Regions from separate parts of the Variovorax sp. PAMC26660 genome, predicted to be linked through region 1. Evidence: predicted binding sites of a transcription regulator. Region 1 holds the regulator's gene; the other holds the start of a gene.
The links. The regulator NrdR, encoded in region 1, represses ribonucleotide reductase genes. The targets are predictions, from matches to a motif close to CACNANATNTNGTG.
Positions count from the first base shown of each region.

Region 1 (10,777 bases):
CGTCTCGTGATGCAACTGATCGCGGGGCAAGCGGACGACGGCCATGCGGGTTCGTGAGCCGATGGTGCCCGCGCCACAACGCGGAGTGACGCTGGTCGAGCTGCTGGTTGCCGTGGCCATCGCGTTGGGGCTGGTGCTCGCAGCCACGGCCACATTCCTCGGCAGCAGGCAGTTGTTCAATGCCGACAATGAAGCCCATGCGGTCGAAGACTCACTGAGGTTCGCGGGCTTTGTCGTCAAGGGCATCGTGCGGCAGGCGGGCTATGCCGACTACGCACCCGACTACATCGATGCGGATGGCATGGCCGCCAGCGGAAGCAATGCCAACCTGCTCGCGTCCTCCGACGATCCCCTGGACCTGAACATCGTCGGCGCCAGCAACACGCGCGTCGGCGCCACCGGCAACGGCTACGGCCGGCACAACAGCCGGGGCGTGAATGACAGCGACTCGTTGCTCGTGCGCTTCTTCGGCCGCAGCCGCGCCGCAGGCGACGGCACCGAGCCGGACGGCACCATGGTCGATTGCATGGGCTTCGCGCAACCGGGCCCCGCTGCCGGCCGTGCGACGTCTGCAGATCGTGCCTGGAGCTTCTTCTATGTCGCCGAGGCCGCGGACGGCGAGCCCGAGCTTTATTGCAAGTACCGCAGCGACAAGAAGGGCAGCTTCAGGGCCGAGCCTTTGGCGCGTGGCATCGAGGTGTTCAAGGTCGTCTACGGCTATGACAGCAATGGCGACGGCATCCCCGAGCGCTGGCTCGACGCCATGCAGATCGAGGCGCAGGCCACCTCTGCCGCGAAGACCAACGACGAATGGCGCAAGGTGGTCGCGCTGCGCATCGGCATGGTGGCGCGCAGCGCGCGCGACAACAGCGGGCCCCGGCAGGCCGGTGAACTGCTCTATCCGCTGGGGCCCGCATTTTTCGACGTGAGCTTCAAGCCCAAGCCTGATGGCAGGCTGCGTCGCGTCGCGACCTTCACGGTCATGCTGCGCAACGTCGCGAAAGCCCCCCGGCCATGAGGCGAGCGGATCGATCCCCGCAGCGCGGTTTCTCGCTGATCGTCGTGTTGCTGATGCTGGTCGTTGTCTCGGTGCTGGGAATCGGCGCCGCGCAGGTATCGCTCGTCAACGAACGCAGCGCGCGCAACGACCGCGACACCGAGGTGGCGTTCCAGGCCGCCGAGGCCGCGCTGGTCGATGCCGAGAGCGATGTGCTGGGGCCCAACGGCAGCACGCGACAACGCCTGTGTCTTTTCAGCAGTGCGGACGTGACGGCCTTCATGGCCGGATGCGGCGGCGAAGGCGAACGCCAGGGGCTGTGTGCGCCGGGCGAGGCCGGCAGCGAGCCAGCCTGGATGACGGCCGACTTTTCTGCCGATGCGGGCAAGTCGGTGGCCTATGGCACGTTCACTGGCCAGCACTACCTCAGTGGCGATGCTGCACGCGGCTCGCGGGCCGGTGCGCTGTCCGCGAGGGCGCCACGCTACATCGTGGAGGCCCTTCGCCATCGCGGCGGGTGGCAGGCAGACCAGCTCCAGAGCGCGAGCGCCAGCGACGCCCGCTACATCTTCCGCGTCACGGCCATCGGCTACGGCATGCGCGAGGAGACGCGGGTGGTGCTGCAGACCAGTTTGTACAAACCGGCAGCCAGCGCTGGCTGCCCCTCATGAACGGCGGAACTCGCATGCGTGGTTTTCAGATTCCCGGTATCGCTGGCCTGATCCTTTGCGCCGCCGGATGCGCGCGGGCCGCCACACCTGCGTTGCCGCCAGACGCGGTTCTTCCTGACGAGCCGCTGGCCTCGCTGGCGTCGCACGCCGATCCCCATGTGGTGCTCGACCTTGCACTCAAATCCGCGAATGCCGGCGCGGCCTACCGGGGGCGCTTCGACTGGACGCAAACCTATACGGGCTACTGGGACCCGATGGGCTGCTATCTCTACGCGAGTTCCGAGGGCTATTTCAAGCGCGTGTCCAAAGCAACCAGGGGCAGCGGTGGTGCCATCGCCTGCAGTCATCAATGGAGCGGCAATCTGTTGAACTGGGCCGCGTCTTCCACCCTCGATGCGGTGCGCCTTGCATTGACCGGAGGAGATCGCGTGGTCGACGCGCCCGGCCAAACGGTGCTGCAGCGTGCGGTGCTGCCGCAGGAGTTCTATCGCAGCAGTCATTTTCCCGACAAGGCCCTGACGGGCAATCTGGACAAGCTCACGCCACTGGTCGCGGGCGGTGCCGAAGGCGTGCGCGCCACGGACACGGTTCACTTCAACAGTTGCCTGGACCGCCTGCTGATCGGTCCGACTGCCACGGGCACTTGCAGCGAACCGGGAAGCGACCAGCGATACGGACCCGGGCCCGCCAGCGCGTCCTATGCCGCGCGCGTGGAGGTCTGCACGCCTGGCGAGGCGATAGCGCGCCGTGCGCTCTGTTTCAAATACCCCAGCGGCAATCACAAGCCCATCGGGGCCATCCAGGCGTATTCGGAGCGGCTGCGCTTTTCCGTCTTCGGCTATCTGCAGGACGACGACTCCGCGCGCTACGGCGGCGTGCTGCGCGCACCCATGAAGCACACCGCTCCCAAGAAGATCGATGCCGCCTTCGACCGGGTGAACAACGTGCAGGCGGAGTGGGATGCGGACACGGGTGTCTTCAAGGCCGACCCGATGTCTTCGTCCGCTGTCCGGGACGGCGCCGCCACGTTCAGCGGCGTCATCAACGCCATCAACCGGTTCGGGCGCAGCGGCGCACGGCAGGGCATCTACAACAGGTTCGACCCTGCCGGCGAGCTTTACTACGAGTCGCTGCGTTACCTCCAGGGCAAGCCACCGACGCCGGAAGCCATCGCAGGTTTGGCTGCGGGCAACGACGCCCGCAAAGGCGGGCTCCCTGTCTACAACGACACCGATCACTGGGGTGCATTGGAGCGCACGCGGTCGACCGCTGCGAGCTGCCAGAGGAACCACATCCTGGCAATCGGTGACCTGGAAACGGACCACGACCGATCCCTGCCCGGTTTGCCCAGGGGCGGCTCGCCTGCAGATTTCGATCGCGGTTTCAACAGCGCGGACTACGAGCCGGACACGGCCTACTGGACAAGTCTCGTCGGCGCGTTCGAGAACAGGGAGGCGCTTTCCTATTTGCATCCGTCCGGGAAGACGGGCCTGGCGACCACCGGCAACAGCGGTCCGCCTGCCTTCAACTACAAAGGCGACGCGCTGCTCACGTCGCGCAGCATCGCGGCTGCCGACACGGGAGCCGACTGGGGCTCGTTCGGCATGGCGGGCCTTGCGTATTGGGCACGCACGCAGCGGATTCGCAGCGATCTTCCGGGCGCTCGGGTGCAGACCTTCGCCATTGACCTGGGGCAGGGGGGCGACGGTGCGGTCCGGCAGAAACAGCGCGGCAGCGCGTTCTACCTTGCCGCCAAGTACGGAGGCTTCGAGGACAGCAACGACGATGGCAATCCGTTCCGGGCGGCCGATGGTGTCGGGCGGCCGGACGTGATCGGCAACGCCGAATGGGCCGACGGCCTCGATGCGGACGGGCAACCGACACCCTCGAACTATTTCATGGCGAGCGACCCGCGGCAGATGGCGTCGGCGATCCGCAGAGTTTTCCAGCAGGCCGCCGCGCCATCGGGCCGCGGCGTGACGAGCGGCGCGATGTCATCGGACCGGCTCACGCAGGCGGGCGCCAGTGTCTATCTCGCGCAGTCCGGCGGGCGGCGGTGGGCGGGCACGCTGCTGTCGTATCCACTGGCCCACGATGCGGCTACAGGCAACGTGCAGCGCGGCGAGCGGCCCGACTGGGACGCTGGTGCCCTGCTGACCGGCCGAGCGATGGCACAGCCAGCGGTGGCTGCGCGCGATCCGGCCAGCAGGCGGATCTTCAGCCTCTCGACGGGCGGAACAGGCGTGTCGTTTGAATGGGCGGCGCTCGATACGACCCTTCGTGCTCACCTGAGCGCGACGCCCTATGCCGAGCCTGCTGCATCGGACGCCCTGGGGCCCGAGCGACTGGCCTATCTGCGGGGAGATCGGCGCAAGGAGCTGTCGATTCCGGATGGCGTGTTCCGGGTTCGCGATTCGGTCATGGGCGACATCGCCCATTCCATCCCCTTGTTCGTGGGTGCGCGGCAAGGCCGGCAGGCGGCGGTGTATGTCGGCGTCAACGACGGCATGCTGCATGCGTTCTCGGCTCGAACCGGCGAGGAATTGTTTGCCTATGTGCCCCGCAGTTTGTTTCCCAAGCTGGCGGCCTACACCTCGCCGGACTACATCCATCAAAGCCAGGCCGACGGCTCGCCGATGGTCGGCGAAGCGCTGACGGCCCATGGCGCGCAGAGGACCGTGCTGGTCTCCGGCACCGGCGGCGGGGCCACCGGTGTCTTCGCACTCGATGTGACCGACCCTTCGGCTTTTTCCGCGAACAAGGTGATGTGGGAGTTCAGCGGTGCGGATGACGCGGACATGGGCCATTTGACGCAGGCACCGCGCGTTCTGAAGTTCCGCACCTCGGCGGCGACCCGTGGGGGCGCGGCCACCTACGGCTGGTTTGCCGTTGTGCCTTCGGGGTTCAACAACGCCCATCCCGAGAAGCGCGCCGCGCTGTTCCTGCTCTCGTTGGACAAACCTGTCGGCGCCGCGTGGGCGCGGGGCGTCAACTATCACAAGATCGTTCTGCCTCGTCCAGCCGACAACACCATCGTGAACGCACTGAGCGTGCCGGGCGACTATGCGGCTGCGGATGGCGCCACGCGCTTCCTCTATGCCGGCGACACCCAGGGCAACCTGTGGAAGTTCGACTTCACTGGCAACGCGCCGTGGAGCGAGGGCAACGCATTGGGGCTCAAGGGCCGTCCCCTGATGGTTGCGATGGGCGAGGGCGATGCGGTTGCCAGGCGCCAGCCGATCACCGTGCAGCCGGAGGTCGGCGTGGGGCCGGATGGTGACGCCATCGTGCTCTTCGGCACCGGGAAGTTCGCGAGCCCGGAAGACCTGGCTCGCTCGAACCACGGGCTGCAGACCATGTACGCCGTGTACGACAACGGCACCCCTGTTCCGGCCGGTGCTGCGCGCACGCAGCTTCAATCGCGCAAGACGGATGTTGCGACAGGGGGAATGCTTGCGTCCATCACCGGCGATGCGTTCGTGTACGGCGCCTTCGACCGCAAGACGACCAGCCGGCGCGGCTGGTACTTCGATCTGCCGGCTTCACCCGATCGAGGCGAGCGGCTGGTGTCCAGGCCGCTGCTGAGCGATGGCCATCTGTTTTTCAACACGCTGATACCCAAGGCGAGCCTGTGTGGCGGCGACGGTGGCGGGCGCAGTTGCGCCGTGAACGCGATGACCGGACTCTCGAAGGGCGGCACTTGCGAGCCTTCGGACACGGGCCTGCCGGGCACAGCGCACCTGGTGCAGTTGGGCGAGGCGACCTACAGCGCGACCGACTCTTTCGGTCGCCGGCCGGCAACACGGCGGCTGTCTGTCGTCAGGCTGGGCGCTCGGGGCGGTGTCTCGACTGCGCGGCCTGTCGTCGATGACGGCAAGGGGGCGCAAGTCGCGGGGCGCCTCAATTGGCGGCAGGTCATCGACTACCAGGGAGCAAAGAAAAAATGAGCGCAACGGCATCGCGCCATCGCGGGTTCACGTTGATCGAGGTCATGATCGTGCTCGCCATCGTTGCCATCCTGGCGGCCATTTCCTATCCGTCGTACATGGACTTCGTGCGCAAGAGTTGGCACAGCGAAGCACGGTCCGCGCTGATGCAGCAGATGCAGCACCAGGAGCGCCACTTCACCCAGGTCGGTCGTTACCGCGCCTACGAAGGCGATTCGGGCGACAGCGGAGCGGGTGGCAAATACACCGTCGAAAGCAGCAATTGCGAGGGGCACGGCAACATCGAAAGCTGTGTCCGGCTCACAGCGAACCTGAAGGCCGGCTTCTCCGATCCACAGGTCGGCAAGTTCTGGATCGACAGCAAGGGCGGCAAAGGGTGCGATGGCCTGCCGCGCGGCAGGTGCTGGCAATGAAGGCGTTCTTGCGCAGTGCGAAGCACGCGAGCGGCTTCACGCTGGTCGAGTTGATGGTGGTCGTGGCCATCGTCGCAGTGCTGGCGACCATCGGCGTGCCGAGCTTTCGCGATCTGCTGCTCAATCAGCGTCTGGCGGCGGCCGCGCAGGGCTTCAATTCCGCGTTGAGTCTGGCGCGCATGGAGGCCATCCAGCGTTCGCAGAGTGTCAGGGTGCTTGCGCTGGCGGGCAATGACTGGGCCAGTGGCTGGTCTGTGCTGACCGGGCCGGAGTCTTCGCTTCAGGCATTGCGAAGTTTCGAGCGGTTGCCGGAGGGCGTGAGCGTCGATGCAGCGCTCGGAGATGGATTCGCGCAAGGCTTGCGCTATGACAGCAACGGATTTTCTCGTCGGGCATCCAGCGGGGCCTTTGGTGCCGGATGTCTTACGCTGAAGGCGGAGACTGGCCGCCGGGCATCGATCATCGTGTCGGGATCGGGCCGGGCAAGGGTTTGCGATCCGGATCGGCGAGGAGATTGCGGCACCGGTGCGTGCGGCAGAGGAAGCACGTGGGAGGAAGAAGGCGCGTGAAGCAACCCAGTGCGGGCCGGCTCAGATGTCCCGCAGCAACTGTCTGAACTCGTCCACGTCCTCGAAGCTGCGGTACACCGAGGCAAAGCGCACGTAGGCCACCTTGTCCATGCGCTTGAGTTCGCGCATCACGAGCTCGCCGACCTTGGTCGAGTCGATCTCGCGCAGGCCGCTGGCCAGCAGTTTCTGTTCGATGCGCAGCAGGGCGTTGTCGATCTGCTCGATGCTCACCGGCCGTTTGCGCAGCGCCAGCATCATCGAGGCGCGCACCTTGCTCGAATCGAAATCGGCGCGGCTGCCGTCCTTCTTGACGACAACCGGAAAATTGACGTCGGGCCGTTCGTAGGTGGTGAAGCGCTTGTCGCAGGCGCTGCACTGGCGGCGCCTGCGGACGAAGTCGGCATCTTCCGATACACGGGTCTCGACGACCTGCGTTTCAAGGTGACCGCAAAAAGGGCACTTCATGCGGCCATCACGATGCCTGGAGCAGCTTCGGGGTTCAGCGGTAGACCGGGAACCGGCTCGTCAGCGCGTGCACCTTGGCACGCACCGCGTCGATGTTCGCCGCGTCGCGCGGGTTCTCGAGCACGTCGGCGATCAGGTTCGCGGTGGCGCGGGCCTCTTCGTCCTTGAAGCCGCGTGTGGTCATGGCGGGGGTGCCGATGCGCACGCCGCTGGTGACCATCGGCTTTTCAGGGTCGTTGGGGATCGCGTTCTTGTTGATCGTCATGTGGGCGCTGCCCAGCACCGCTTCGGCTTCCTTGCCGGTGATGCCCTTGGCGCGCAGGTCGACCAGCATCAGGTGGCTTTCGGTGCGTCCGCTCACGATGCGCAGGCCGCGCTGGGTGAGGGTGTCGGCCACGATCTGGGCGTTCTTGACCACCTGTTGCTGGTAGGTCTTGAACTCGGGCGCCATCGCTTCCTTGAACGCAACGGCCTTGGCGGCAATCACGTGCATCAGCGGGCCGCCTTGCAGGCCGGGGAAGATCGCGCTGTTGATGGCTTTCTCGTGCTGCGACTTCATCAGGATGATGCCGCCGCGCGGGCCGCGCAGGCTCTTGTGCGTGGTCGAGGTGACGATGTCGGCGTGCGGCACCGGGTTCGGGTACACGCCTGCGGCCACGAGGCCGGCGTAGTGGGCAATGTCGACCATGAAGATCGCGCCCACGTCCTTGGCCACCTTGGCGAAGCGCTCGAAGTCGATGCGCAGCGAGTAGGCCGAGGCGCCCGCGATGATCAGCTTGGGCATGTGCTCATGCGCCTTGCGTTCCATCGCGTCGTAGTCGATGGCTTCGTTGGCATCCAGGCCATAGCTCACGACGTTGAACCACTTGCCGCTCATGTTCAGGGGCATGCCGTGGGTCAGGTGGCCGCCTTCGGCCAGGCTCATGCCCATGATGGTGTCGCCGGGCTTCAGGAAGGCCAGCATCACGGCTTCATTGGCCGAGGCGCCGCAATGCGGCTGCACGTTGGCGGCTTCGGCGCCGAAGATCTGCTTGATGCGGTCGATGGCCAGTTGCTCGGCCACGTCGACGTGCTCGCAACCGCCGTAGTAGCGCTTGCCCGGGTAGCCTTCGGCGTACTTGTTGGTGAGCTGCGAGCCTTGGGCGGCCATGACGGCGGGCGAGGCGTAGTTCTCGCTGGCGATCAGCTCGATGTGATGTTCCTGGCGCGCGTTTTCGGCTTGAATCGCAGCCCAGATTTCGGGATCGGTCTGTTCGACCAGGATATTGCGTTGGTACATGGCAGTCCTTTGAAGACGAGGTCCTTGTTCAACCAAACAAGGGCTGCCCAGGCGAACGGCTGAACGCCTGTTGTGGTCAGGCGGCACGCTTCCCAGTGGTATTCCACGTCAGCGCGTGACACCTGTTGAGGGTGCTGCGCCTATCGCCAGTCGCGTACCGGCCGAGTGTAGCTCACACCCGGCCGCAAGGCCTTCAGGAAACGGCGGAAAGCAGGGCGACCTTGGCAGGCTCCGAGCCTTCTTCCGGCTTGGCCGGAGCCACCACCGGCATCGGCTGGGCGCGCACGCCCGGCGGCGTGACCGACGGCGCGCGGCCATTGGCCACTTGCAGCAGGCGTTCATGCTCGGCCATCACCTTGCTGGCGTAGCCGCCGTCGTCCTCGAGGTTGGCTGCGCCGACGTAGTAGCGCAGGCCGCCTTCGAGCGAGCCGGCACGGGCGATGCATTCCTGCAACACCTTCACACCGACGCGCATGTTGGTCACCGGGTCGAAGGCGGTGAGCGTGCCGCCCGCGCTTTCGTACTTGTCGCCGTGCACGCGAGTCATGACCTGCATCAGGCCTTGCGCGCCCACCTGGCTCTGCGCGAAGGGGTTGAAGCTGGATTCGACGGCCATGATCGCGAGGATCAGCGTCGGGTCGATCTTCGTGCGCTTGCCGATGCCATAGGCCTCGGCGACCAGCACGCTGAGCGGCTCGGCGGCCACGCGGTACTTCTTGCTCAGCCAGTAGGCCACCGCAGCTTGCTGCTTGGGCAGCTCGCTGGGGCTCGCGGCCGTGGTGCGCTCGATGGCGGTGGGCTCGAGGTCGGTGGCTTCAGGCGCAGGCTTGCGCGACTGCAGCCAGCCCATCAATTGTTCCTCGCCGGTCTTGCGCAGATCGGGCCGCGCCACGAGGGCGAGGGCCGCGAACACGATGGCCAGACCGACCAGTGCAAACCCGTTATGGGTGATTTCAAAAAAGCCGTCTGCCACATCGGACACAAAGGTCCTTAGCCCGCGGGCTGTGGCATCAAACGCCTTGTTCATCGCTCTTCCTTTCTGTGCGGCACCCGAACCGCAACGCCTGGGACAGGCGAGGGATGAAGGCAACGGCGCTTGGATTGGTACGAATCAGGTTCCGCGCATGGAAGGAGGGTTAGGAGCGCGGTGACCTGATCAAGCCGGGGGAGTTCGGCAGCGGATTCAGGGGAGGCCCTGCTGCGTCTGGCAGCGAAGGCAGGCGGATTCTAGCGTGGCTAAATACCCGGTCAAGCATAATGAATCTGTTTCTTATGCTAATAGTTGTTTAAAAAATGGACCGTGACTGAGGTGTTTTGGCTTAGGGGAAAGCCCTGAAAAGATTCGATTTGCAATGCGAGGGTGCGGCACCTAATCTGAACAGGCCTGAGGTTTCAGGCGCTTTTCCGAGGTCCGGCAGCCGGAGGTGCAAGTCAAAGGCTCGAACGACCGAGGATCCACGGTGGCAATCTCTTGCTGCCAGCACGACAGGAACCATTGACTTCCAGTCGCGCGAATCGATGGCATGGGTCTTATGCCCGCCATCAAGCCCGGTGATGAGGCACTCAGTCGAATCACCGGGCTTTCTTGTTTCTGCATTCCCACCTGTTTGCGGCACACTCCGGCGATGGACGTAGCTTCGATCAAACAAAACAAATGGGTGCGACGTGGGATCGTCGCGGTGCTGGTTCTGCTGGCCTTCTGGGTCATTGCCTGGCTGGCGGTGCCCCCGATAGCCAAGAGTCAGATCCAGAAAATTGCGAGCGAGAAGCTCGGCAGGCAGGTCACGGTCGGCAAGATCGACTTCAAGCCCTGGACGCTCGAACTCACGCTGAACGACCTGCGCATTGCCACCGCCGACGGCAGCAAGTCGCAAGTGGCCATCCAGCGCATCTACGCGGACGGCGAGCTGCAATCGATCTTCCGCCTGGCGCCGGTGATCGACGCGGTCACGATCGACGGCCCCGCCATCCTGCTCACGCACCAGGCCGACGGCAAGTACGACATCGACGACATCCTGGCCAAGCTGTCGGCCGGCCCGCCGCCCGACCCCAACGCCAAGCCGGCGCGCTTTGCCATCTACAACATTGCGATCAATGGCGGCTCGGTCGATTTCGACGACCAGACCGTCAAGCGCAAGCACGAGCTGCGCGACTTCGTGCTCAAGGTTCCTTTCCTGAGCAACCTGGCCTCCAAGCGCGACGTCAACACCGAGCCCAAGCTGGCCTTCACGCTGAATGGCAGCAAGTTCGATTCGGCTGCTTTCACGACGCCCTTTTCGGACAACCGCAAGACCGACGCCCATGTGCAGTTCAAGGGCCTCGACCTGGTGCCGTACCTCGGCTACATCCCCGGTGGCCTGCCGGTGCGCTTGCAGGCAGGCAGCCTGGATGCCGACCTGAAGATCGGTTTCGAGCAGGGCGCTGCAACGGGCCTGA
Region 1 covers NZ_CP060295.1:7,145,076-7,155,852, reverse strand. Annotated here, with positions in the region: gene pilV (type IV pilus modification protein PilV) at 1-57, shown strand, start outside; gene H7F35_RS33570 (PilW family protein) at 44-1,018, shown strand; gene H7F35_RS33565 (PilX N-terminal domain-containing pilus assembly protein) at 1,015-1,668, shown strand; gene H7F35_RS33560 (pilus assembly protein) at 1,827-5,615, shown strand; gene H7F35_RS35080 (type IV pilin protein) at 5,612-6,028, shown strand; gene H7F35_RS33550 (GspH/FimT family pseudopilin) at 6,025-6,597, shown strand; gene nrdR (transcriptional regulator NrdR) at 6,619-7,062, opposite strand; gene glyA (serine hydroxymethyltransferase) at 7,097-8,341, opposite strand; ZMP/ZTP riboswitch at 8,380-8,505, opposite strand; gene H7F35_RS33535 (lytic transglycosylase domain-containing protein) at 8,535-9,368, opposite strand; gene H7F35_RS33530 (DUF748 domain-containing protein) at 9,967-10,777, shown strand, end outside.

Region 2 (10,777 bases), 3.6 Mb from region 1:
CGCGATCGGTGGCAAGGGCAATTCTTGAATTCATTAATTCTTATCGGAAAGATTCAATCCCAGGAGAGCGCACCACCCGACTGGTACTCGATCACGCGGGTTTCGAAAAAGTTGCGCTCTTTCTTCAGGTCAATCATTTCGCTCATCCAGGGGAACGGGTTTTCTTCGTTCGGGAAAAGCGTTTCGAGGCCGATCTGCTGTGCACGCCGGTTGGCAATGTAGCGCAGGTAGCCCTTGAACATGGAGGCATTCATGCCGAGCACGCCACGCGGCATCGTGTCTTCGGCGTATTTGTACTCGAGCTCGACGGCCTTCATGAAGAGGTCCTTGATCTCGGCCTTGAACTCGGAGGTCCAGAGGCCGGGATTTTCGAGCTTGAGCTGGTTGATCAGGTCGATGCCGAAATTGCAGTGCATCGACTCGTCGCGCAGGATGTACTGGTACTGCTCGGCGGCGCCGGTCATCTTGTTCTGGCGGCCCAGCGCAAGGATCTGCGTGAAGCCGACGTAGAAGAACAGGCCTTCCATCAGGCAGGCGAACACGATGAGCGACTTGAGCAGCGTCTGGTCGGTTTCGTGCGTGCCGGTCTTGAAGTGCGGATCGCTGATGGCGTCGATGAACGGGAGCAGGAACTGGTCCTTCTCGCGGATCGACTGCACTTCGTTGTAGGCGTTGAAGATCTCGCTCTCGTCCAGGCCGAGCGACTCGACGATGTACTGGTACGCGTGCGTGTGGATCGCTTCCTCGAAGGCCTGGCGCAGCAGGAACTGGCGGCATTCGGGAGCCGTGATGTGGCGGTAGGTGCCCAGCACGATGTTGTTGGCGGCCAGTGAGTCGGCGGTCACGAAGAAGCCGAGGTTGCGCTTGACGATGCGGCGCTCGTCTTCGGTCAGGCCGTTCGGGTCTTTCCACAACGCGATGTCGCGCGTCATGTTTACTTCTTGCGGCATCCAATGGTTGGCGCAGGTGGCGAGGTACTTTTCCCAGGCCCACTTGTACTTGAACGGCACCAACTGGTTGACATCGGTCTGGCCGTTGATGATGCGCTTGTCGGAAGCCTTGACGCGCTGGGCGACAGCGGGGACCGCAGTGGCGGTCGGTGCGACCTGACGCAGTGGCGCAGCGGCGCCGTCATCGAGCGTGCGCAGTGCTGCGGGTTGTGCAATCGACGAAGTCGGAGCATCCACCGAACGACCTGCGGGCGAGCCGCTGGTCGATGCGTTGTGGTGCTGCAATCCTTGTTGCATATCCTTTGGTAAGGAGGGCTTGACTTCTTCGTCCCAGGTCAACATAGAAAAATCCAATGCTCAAATTATCGGAGTAACGATGTAAGTTGCAAAGTGCTCGTTCACATCGCGCTCCATTTATGTGGTTGTTATGTTGCTCGCATGCATCGCGCGATGTCAGTCAATGCCTTCATTGTCTGAACGTCGCGCGATTTTTTGCATGCGCCTCACTGGCTCACGGACTCTGTGTCGCGAGCATCGACACGTTCACTGGCACGCTTCGCAGGTCGGATCGTCCACACCGCAGAACGCGATGTCGGTGGCAGGCATCGCGCTCATCTGTGCCTTCGCTGCAGCAGCGGCGGCTTCGAGTGCGCTCATGCCCGAAGGTGCGTCGTTGCCCGACGACACCGCGTTGAGACGGCCCGATTGCACCGTCGATTTTTCGGCGTGCGTCGCGCTCTGCGTGCGCAGGTAGTAGGTGGTCTTCAGGCCGCGCAGCCATGCGAGCTTGTAGGTGTCGTCGAGCTTCTTGCCCGATGCGCCGGCCATGTAGATGTTGAGCGACTGCGCCTGGTCGATCCACTTCTGGCGACGCGAGGCGGCTTCGACGAGCCACGTGGTTTCCACTTCGAACGCGGTGGCATAGAGCGCCTTCACGTCTTGCGGCACGCGGTCGATCGGACGCAGCGAACCGTCGAAGTGCTTCAGGTCCATGACCATCACGTCGTCCCACAGGCCCAGGCGCTTGAGGTCGCGCACCAGGTAGTGGTTGATCACGGTGAATTCGCCCGACAGGTTCGACTTGACCGACAGGTTGCCGAAGCAGGGTTCGATCGAAGCGTCGACGCCGATGATGTTCGAGATGGTCGCCGTCGGTGCAATGGCCACGCAGTTCGAATTGCGCATGCCTTGCGTCTTGATCTTCTGGCGCAGCGCGTCCCAGTCGAGCGTGGACGAACGGTCGACTTCGACATAACCGCCGCGTGCCTTCTCGAGCAGGTCGAGTGTGTCGATCGGAAGGATGCCCTTGTCCCACAGCGAGCCCTTGTAGCTCGAGTACTTGCCGCGCTCACGCGCCAGGTCGGCCGATGCCGAGTAGGCGTGGTAGCAGATGGCTTCCATCGATTCGTCGGCGAACTGCACGGCTTCCTGCGAGGCGTAGGGAATGCGCAGTTCGTACAGCGAGTCCTGGAAGCCCATCAGGCCCAGGCCGACCGGACGGTGGCGCAGGTTCGAGTCGCGCGCCTTCTTCACGGCGTAGTAGTTGATGTCGATCACGTTGTCGAGCATGCGCATCGCGGTCGAGATCGTCTTCTTCAGCTTTTCCTGGTCGACCTTGCCGTCCTTCAGATGCTGCAGCAGGTTCACCGAACCCAGGTTGCACACGGCGGTTTCGGTGTCGCTGGTGTTCAGCGTGATCTCGGTGCACAGGTTCGACGAGTGCACCACGCCAGCGTGCTGTTGCGGCGAGCGCACGTTGCAGGCGTCCTTGAACGTGATCCACGGATGGCCGGTCTCGAACAGCATCGTGAGCATCTTGCGCCACAGGTCCGAGGCCTGCAGCGTGCGCGCCGGCTTGATCTCGCCGCGGGCGGCCTTCTCTTCGTAGGCGACGTAGGCCTTCTCGAAGTCGGCGCCGAACAGGTCGTGCAGGTCAGGCACGTTGGAGGGCGAGAACAGCGTCCAGGTGCCCTTTTCCATCACGCGACGCATGAAGAGGTCGGGAATCCAGTTGGCCGTGTTCATGTCGTGCGTGCGGCGGCGGTCGTCGCCGGTGTTCTTGCGCAGCTCCAGGAACTCCTCGATGTCGAGGTGCCAGGTTTCCAGGTACGTGCAGACGGCGCCCTTGCGCTTGCCGCCCTGGTTCACCGCCACGGCCGTGTCGTTGACCACCTTGAGGAACGGCACCACGCCTTGCGATTCGCCGTTGGTGCCCTTGATGTGGCTGCCCAGCGCGCGCACGCGGGTCCAGTCGTTGCCCAGGCCGCCCGCAAACTTCGAGAGCAGCGCGTTTTCCTTGATCGACTCGTAGATGCCGTCCAGGTCGTCGGGCACGGTGGTCAGGTAGCAGCTGGACAGTTGCGAGCGCAGCGTGCCGGCGTTGAACAGCGTGGGCGTGCTCGACATGAAGTCGAAGGACGACAGCACTTCGTAGAACTCGATGGCGCGCGCTTCGCGGTCGATTTCGTTCAGCGACAGGCCCATCGCCACGCGCATGAAGAAAGCCTGCGGCAGCTCGATGCGGGTCTTGCGCACGTGCAGGAAGTAGCGGTCATACAGCGTCTGCAGGCCGAGGTAGTCGAACTGGTTGTCGCGCTCGGCCTTCAGGGCGGCGCCCAGGCGGGGCAGGTCGTACTGCAGCAGCTTTTCGTCGAGCAGTTCGTTGTCCACGCCCTTCTTGATGAATTGCGGGAAGTAGTCGGCGTAGGCCGTGGCACGGTCGGCCGGCATCACTTCGCGGCCGATGATCTCCTTGAAGATCGTGTGCAGCAGCAGGCGCGCGGTGGCGAAGGTGTAGTCGGGGTCTTTTTCGATCAGCGTGCGGGCCGCCAGGATCGAGGCCTTGTAGACCTCGTCCAGTGGCACGCCGTCGTACAGGTTGCGCATCGTCTCGGCCTGGATCGGCGCGGCGGTGATGCTGTCGCCCAGGTTTTCGCAGGCGGACTCGATCAGGCCCTTGAGTTCGTTCAGGTCAAGTGCGACGAGCTCGCCGTTGTCCAGCACGTGCAACGCGGGTGCGGCCGGCGTGTCGTGCTCGACCTGCTTGGAGCGCTCTTGCGTGCGGCGTTCGCGGTACAGCACGTAGGCACGCGCGATTTCGTGGTGGCCGCCGCGCATCAGGCCGAGCTCGACCTGGTCTTGCACGTCTTCGATGTGGAAGGTGCCGCCGCCCGGACGCGAGCGCACCATGGCGCGGATCACGGCTTGGGTGAGCGTGTCGACCGTTTCGCGCACGCTGGCCGAAGCTGCGCCCTGGGTGCCGTGCACCGCCAGGAAGGCCTTCATCATCGCGATGGCGATCTTGTTCGGCTCGAAGGGCACGACGGCGCCGTTGCGGCGAATGATCTGGTAGTGCGCGAGGTTCTGGCCGGTGGACGAGCCAGCAGTGTCTCGCTGCTGCTGCGGTGGCGTCGAGGGAACGGCACGCGGGGTCGATTGGGGGTTCAGGGCTGTTTGCATTCGCTTCCTCTCGGTTGGCAATTCTTGTTGGATGGCGACGCCTTGGCGGGTGTCGCGCCGACATTGAGCGTCGGACGGAAGACACTATATCTAGGGTGTGGGAGGGGTACAACCCACTAGATGTAGCGTTTTCCTCTGGATACAACCACTACCGATATTTCTTTCGGCATAGGACACGGCCAGCGGTGCCGCATCAATACTGGCCTATGGTGGCGCAAGCCGCATGGGGCTTGGCTTGCAGGCCGATTTGGGCCTGCAGGGCGCATGGTTGCTGGATCGAGCGTTTGCAATTGTCGCATTGCTGCGCCGCAAGAACGGCGCATCACGGGACGCAACGCGATTGAAAAAATTAGCGCTGCACCACCTGAGCAGGAAACATTTGTTGATCCCACCCGAGCTGTTCGCGCAGCAAACGCCAGTCGAAACCTTCGCCGGGGTCTTGCTTGCGGCCCGGCGCGATGTGCTCGTGACCGGCGATGTACGCGATGGCGTAGTGCTGCGCGACGGCGGCGCAGAGGCTTGCGAGCGTCTCGTATTGCGCCTCCTCGAAATGCCGGCCTTCGAGGCCTTCGAGTTCGATGCCGATCGAGTCGTCGTTGCAGTTGCCACGGCCGCGCCACGACGACACGCCGGCATGCCAGGCGCGGTCGTCGCAGCTCACGAACTGCCAGAGTTCGCCGTTGCGGCGCACATAGAAATGCGAGGACACCGCCAGGCCGCGGATGCTCTGGAAGTAGGGGTGCGCGTCCCAGTCGAGCTGGTTGGTGAAGAGCTGTTGCACTGCGTCACCGCCGTACTCGCCGGGCGGCAGGCTGATCGAGTGCAACACGACCAGGTCGGTCTGCGCGCCTTCGGGGCGAGGGCCGAAATTCGGCGAGCGCAGTGCCTTGGCGAAGCGATACCAGCCGGCCTGCCAGAGGCCGTCGTCGGCGGAGGCTTCAGTCGTCGGCATGGCTGCTGGCGCCATCGTCGCCGTTGGGCGTGGTGATGCCCAGCCGGGCGATGCGGTAGCGGATCTGGCGCAGGCTCATGCCGAGCCGCGCGGCGGCTGCCGTGCGGTTGAAGCCGCTTTCGTGCAGCGCGCGCACGAGGATTTCGCGCTCCTGCTGGTCGAGGTAAGCCTGCAGATCGGAGGGCAATGGGGGCGCGGCAAGCTTGGGTTCTGCGACAGGCGCAACGGGAGCGGTGGCAACGGGCAGATCGCCGGCGGGCGACAGCGGGGAAGGTCCTGTGGCGGCGGCTTCTGCGGCAGCCGCTGCCGTGGCGGCAGCGCTCATCAGGTCGAGCTGCAGTTCGTCGCCGTCGTTGAGCGCGACCGCGCGGTGCAGCAGGTTTTCAAGCTCGCGCACATTGCCGTCGAGCGGGTGCAGCGCCAGCCGGCGCAGCAATTCGGTCGACAGGTGCGGCACGGGCAAGCCGCCGTCTTGCGCGATGCGCGCGAGCAGGGCAGTGCACAGCGCGGGCAGGTCTTCGCGGCGCTCGCGCAGCGCGGGCACCGCGATCTCGATCACGTTGAGGCGGTAGAAAAGGTCTTGCCGGAAGCGCGCGGCCTGCACCTCGGCGTGCAGGTCCTTGTGCGTGGCGCTCACGATGCGTACATCGACCGCGTCTTCCTGCGTCGAGCCGATCGAGCGCACGCTGCGCTCCTGGATGGCGCGCAGCAGCTTCGACTGCATGGCCAGCGGCAGGTCGCCGATTTCGTCGAGGAACAAGGTGCCGCCGCGTGCGGCCTGGAAATAGCCGTCGCGGTCTTGCGCCGAGCCGGTGTACGAGCCCTTCTTGGCGCCAAAGAATTCGGCTTCGAGCAGGTTCTCGGGAATCGCGCCGCAGTTGACCGCGACAAAAGGCCCGTCGCTGCGTTGGCTGCAGGCGTGCACCGCACGCGCCACCAGTTCCTTGCCCGTGCCCGATTCGCCGCGCACCAGCACCGGCGCCATGCCGCGCGCCACTTTCGCGATGCGCGACTTGACCAGGCGCATGGGTTCCGAATCGCCCACCAGCCGGTCGAGCGCAGCAGCGCCGCTGCCCGTGGTCACCAGCGGTGTCTCGCTGCTTGCCGGGGTTGTCCGCACGGCGCGGGCCGGCGGCAGCGGCGACGCCTGCCGCGCCTGCACGGCAGAGGCGACAACGGCGCGGAACTGCTTCAGGTCGACAGGCTTCGTGAGGTAGTCGAAGGCGCCCGCCTTCAGCGCCTCGACCGCGTTTTCGGCCGAGCCGTAGGCGGTCATGACGACGCAGCGCTCGCTGCGCTGGTCTCTCTGGATGCGATGGATGATTTCCATGCCCTGCCCGTCGGGCAGCCGCATGTCGGTGATCACCGCGTCGAAGCGGCCGGCTTCGAGGTGCTGCCAGGCTTCGGACACGCTGCCCGCGGCTTCGACGCGATAACCCTCGCGCAGCAGCGTCAGCTCATAGAGCGTGCGCAGGTCGGGTTCGTCGTCGATGACCAGGATCTGCGCGGGGCGCTGGGTGGGAGGGTGCGGAATGCTCACGGCCCTATTGTGTCAGCCGGTTTTCGCTGGCGGCGAAGCTGACGAAGAATTCGTTGCCCTCGGGGCCGCCCGGCACAAGCGAGCGTCGTTCGTAGCCGATGGTGGCGCCGTGGCGCCGGCACAGCTCGCGGCAAAGGAACAGGCCGAGCCCGCTCGAGCGGCTCTCGGACGAGAAGAAAGGCTCGAACAGATGCCGCTTCACTGCCGGCTCCAGCGGCGCGCCGTCGCTCCACACCGCCAGGCTGGGGCGATGGGTGCCCCCGCGCTGGAGCGTCGTCAGCACCTGGATCGAGCCTTCGCGATTGCCGGCGTAGCGCGCGGCGTTGTCGAGCAGGTTGACCATCAGGCGGCGCAGGTGTTCGGCGTCGAAGCGCACGTCGCTCTGAGCGGCGTCCAGCGTGATGAGCACGCCCTTGCGCTGCGTCTGGCGCACCCACTCATCGGCCAGCACCTGCACCGCGGGGTCGAGCACGACCTGCTCGCCGAGCGAGAGCACGCGCTGCTGGCGCGCCCGCGAGACGTCGAGCACGTCGTCCACGATGCGGGCCAGCCGCTGCGCGTTGTGCTGGACCATGCTCGTGAGCTTGCGGTGCGCGGGGTCGGTCAGGTCTTCGGCGAGCAGCGCGCTGGCTTGGGTGATGGCTGCCAGCGGATTGCGGATTTCATGCGCGACGGCGGCCGACATGCGGCCCATCGCGGCCAGTTTCTCGGTGCGGATGCGGGCTTCGAGTTCGCGCAGGTCCTGCAGGAACATCACGCAGAGGCTGTCGACATGCCGGTCGCTGGTGGGCGTGAGCCGCGTGCGCACGCGCACCTCGCGCGCTGCGCCGCGCGCCTGCGCGACGGGAATTTCTTCGGATTGCGGCGCCCGGCGCGCGAAGGTCTGGCGCGCGAGCGCGGCCAGCGCATGCCAGGCCGGCTGCGCATGCAGCGCGAACGGCGGCGTCATTTTTGCCAGGCCCTGCCCGAGGATCGCATCGGCCGCCGGGTTGGCCGCGTGCACCAGCCCTTCGGCGTCGATCACCAGCACGCCTTCGCTCAGCGTCTCGATCACCAGGTCGTTGACCTGCGCCTGCATCTGCGCGCTGCTGCGGTTGCGCTGCGCCACCGCCTCCTCGCGTGTCAGGCGGCGGGCCAGTTCGTGGGCGAGCAGGGCCACCACGAAGAGGCCGGTGCCGGTGAGCGCCGCCTGCACGAAGCGGCCGGAAGAGTCGATCGGCTGCTGCAGCCAGTGCCAGCCCGCGTCGGCCAGCAGCAGCAGCGTGACGGTGGCCGTGGTGCCCAGGCTCACGGTCATCGTGCCGAGCACCGCGCTCATGAGCACCGGCAGCGCAAACAGCGGCGTGTAGTTGACGTTGCCGCCCTGGATCACCTGCAGCGAGGTGAAGGCGGCGAGGTCGACGCCGATGGTCAGCAGCCACAGGGGGGTGAAGCCGCGAATCGGCGGCACGAAGCGCGTGTAGCGCATGCCCAGCCAACTGGCGATCAGGTAGCCGGCCGAGATCGCGATGGCCACCGGCTGCATCGTCTGCCCGAGCGCGAAGGCCACGCACTGCAACAGCACCAGCACCAGCGCGACGAAACAGCGCGCGACCATGAAGCCGCGCCAGAGCCGCTGCAGGGCCGTGCTTTGGCCGCGGCCCTGTTCGAGCACGTCCCAGTCGGTGACCGGTTCGCCGCGCGACCAGAGGGGGGAACTCATGAGGGGCGCTGCGTGCTCAGCCGGGCGCCGCGCCGGCCTGGCGGTGCGCGGTGCTGCAGTAGACCACGCCACCGGGGCCGGCGATGGCGTCGGTGGCCGGCAGGTGCAGGCCGCAATGGGCGCAGCGCACCATGGCCTGCGGCGGGCCGACCGCGGGTGCGGCGGGCGCCCGCTGCGCTTTGGCCGCGCGCTCGCGCTGCGCATCGCGCATTTCTTCGCGCCGGTTCTTGCGCCAGAGCCAGATCGCGATCCAGAGCACGGCGAGGACAAGCAAATACTTCATACGGGAGGACGCGTCAGCACCACTTCGAGCACGAAGCGGGAGCCTACATAGGCGAGCAACAGGAGGGCCGAGCCGGCGTACAGCACGCGGCGTGCGGTGCGACCGCGCCAGCCGAAGCGCGCCCGGCCGATCAGCAGGATCGCGAAGGTGAGCCACGCGAGCACCGAGAAGGTGGTCTTGTGGTCCCACTTCCAGATGCGACCCGCGGCGCCGTACAGCTGCTCGCTGAACAGAAGGCCGGCCAGCAGCGTGGCCGAGAGCAGCACGAAGCCGGCGGTCACGAAGCGGAAGGTGAGCCGTTCGAGCGTGAGCAACGGCACGCCACCATCGCCCGGCGTGCCGCTCGTCAGGCGAATCTGCTTTTCGGCCCGCGTGATCAACCAGGCGTGCACCACGGCCGCGCCAAACAGGCCGTAAGAGGCAATGCCGAGCGCCAGATGCAGCGGCAACCAGGGCGAGGCGCTGACATGCAACGGCGTGCCAGGAAACAGGATGGCCAGCAACACGGCGGCCGCACCCAGCCAGGCCAGCGCGCGGCGCACCTTCAATTGGGGATACATGCGGCTTTCGACCGCATAGACGGTGAGCACCAGCCAGGCGGTGACGGAAAGCGCGGGCGCAAAGCCGAAGCGCGGTTCGTTGCCCACGAGGCCGTGGCCCAGGACCGCAGCGTGCAGTAACCATGCAATGCCAAGGGCCCATTGGGTCGCCTGGCGGCTCAGCCTGGCACCCGCGGCAGCGGCAAATCCATAGGCCACCGCGGTGGCGATGCCCAGCGCCACGCCGAGTGGAGAGGGGATCGCTAAAATCATCGGTCGGAGTTTAGCGTCTCGCCCTTGCGTTCCCAGCGCCCGACTTCAAGTTCTCCCCTCGTCTTCCAGACTTTCCATCCGACCCGCCGCAGCGGGCAGCAAGGCATCCCGTTCATGGCCACCGCCCTCACAGAAAAGTTCTCCCGCCTCGTCAAGACGATGAGCGGCCAGGCGCGCATCACCGAAAGCAACGTGCAGGACATGCTGCGCGAAGTGCGCATGGCGCTGCTGGAAGCCGACGTGGCGCTGCCCGTGGTGCGCGACTTCGTCGCCCGCGTGAAGGAAAAATCGCTGGGCCAGGAAGTGCTGGGCTCGCTCAAGCCGGGCCAGGCGCTGGTCGGCATCGTGAACCGCGAACTTGCCGCGACCATGGGCGAAGGCGTCTCGGACATCAACCTCGCGGCCCAGCCGCCGGCCGTGATCCTGATGGCCGGCCTGCAGGGCGCCGGCAAGACCACCACCACCGCCAAGCTCGCCAAGCACCTGATCGAAAAGCGCAAGAAGAAGGTGCTGACGGTGTCGGGCGACGTTTACCGCCCCGCCGCCATCGAGCAGCTCAAGACCGTGACCAAGCAGGCCGGCGCCGAATGGTTCCCGAGCACGCCGGACCAGAAGCCGCTCGATATCGCGCGCGCCGCGCTCGATCACGCCAAGCGCCACTATTTCGACGTGCTGCTGGTCGACACCGCCGGCCGCCTGGCCATCGACGAAGTGCTGATGACCGAAATCAAGCAGCTGCACGCGGCGCTCGATCCGGTCGAAACCCTGTTCGTGGTCGATGCCATGCAGGGCCAGGATGCGATCAACACCGCCAAGGCCTTCAAGGAAGCGCTGCCCCTGACCGGCATCATCCTGACCAAGACCGATGGCGACTCGCGCGGTGGTGCGGCGCTGTCGGTGCGCCAGGTCACGGGCGTGCCGATCAAGTTCGCAGGCACCAGCGAGAAGATCGATGGCCTCGAAGTGTTCGACGCCGAACGCCATGCGGGCCGCATCCTGGGCATGGGCGACATCGTCGCGCTGGTCGAGCAGGTCACGGCCGGCGTCGACGTGGCGGCGGCGCAGAAGCTCGCGGCCAA
Region 2 covers NZ_CP060295.1:3,578,145-3,588,921, forward strand. Annotated here, with positions in the region: gene H7F35_RS17010 (ribonucleotide-diphosphate reductase subunit beta) at 54-1,292, opposite strand; gene H7F35_RS17015 (ribonucleoside-diphosphate reductase subunit alpha) at 1,494-4,409, opposite strand; gene ampD (1,6-anhydro-N-acetylmuramyl-L-alanine amidase AmpD) at 4,759-5,361, opposite strand; gene H7F35_RS17025 (sigma-54-dependent transcriptional regulator) at 5,348-6,901, opposite strand; gene H7F35_RS17030 (two-component system sensor histidine kinase NtrB) at 6,906-8,603, opposite strand; gene H7F35_RS17035 (PP0621 family protein) at 8,620-8,886, opposite strand; gene H7F35_RS17040 (inner membrane protein YpjD) at 8,883-9,698, opposite strand; gene ffh (signal recognition particle protein) at 9,813-10,777, shown strand, end outside.
Region 2: a site for NrdR is predicted at 4,492-4,505, ahead of H7F35_RS17015 (ribonucleoside-diphosphate reductase subunit alpha). Genes of this name have one in related genera too.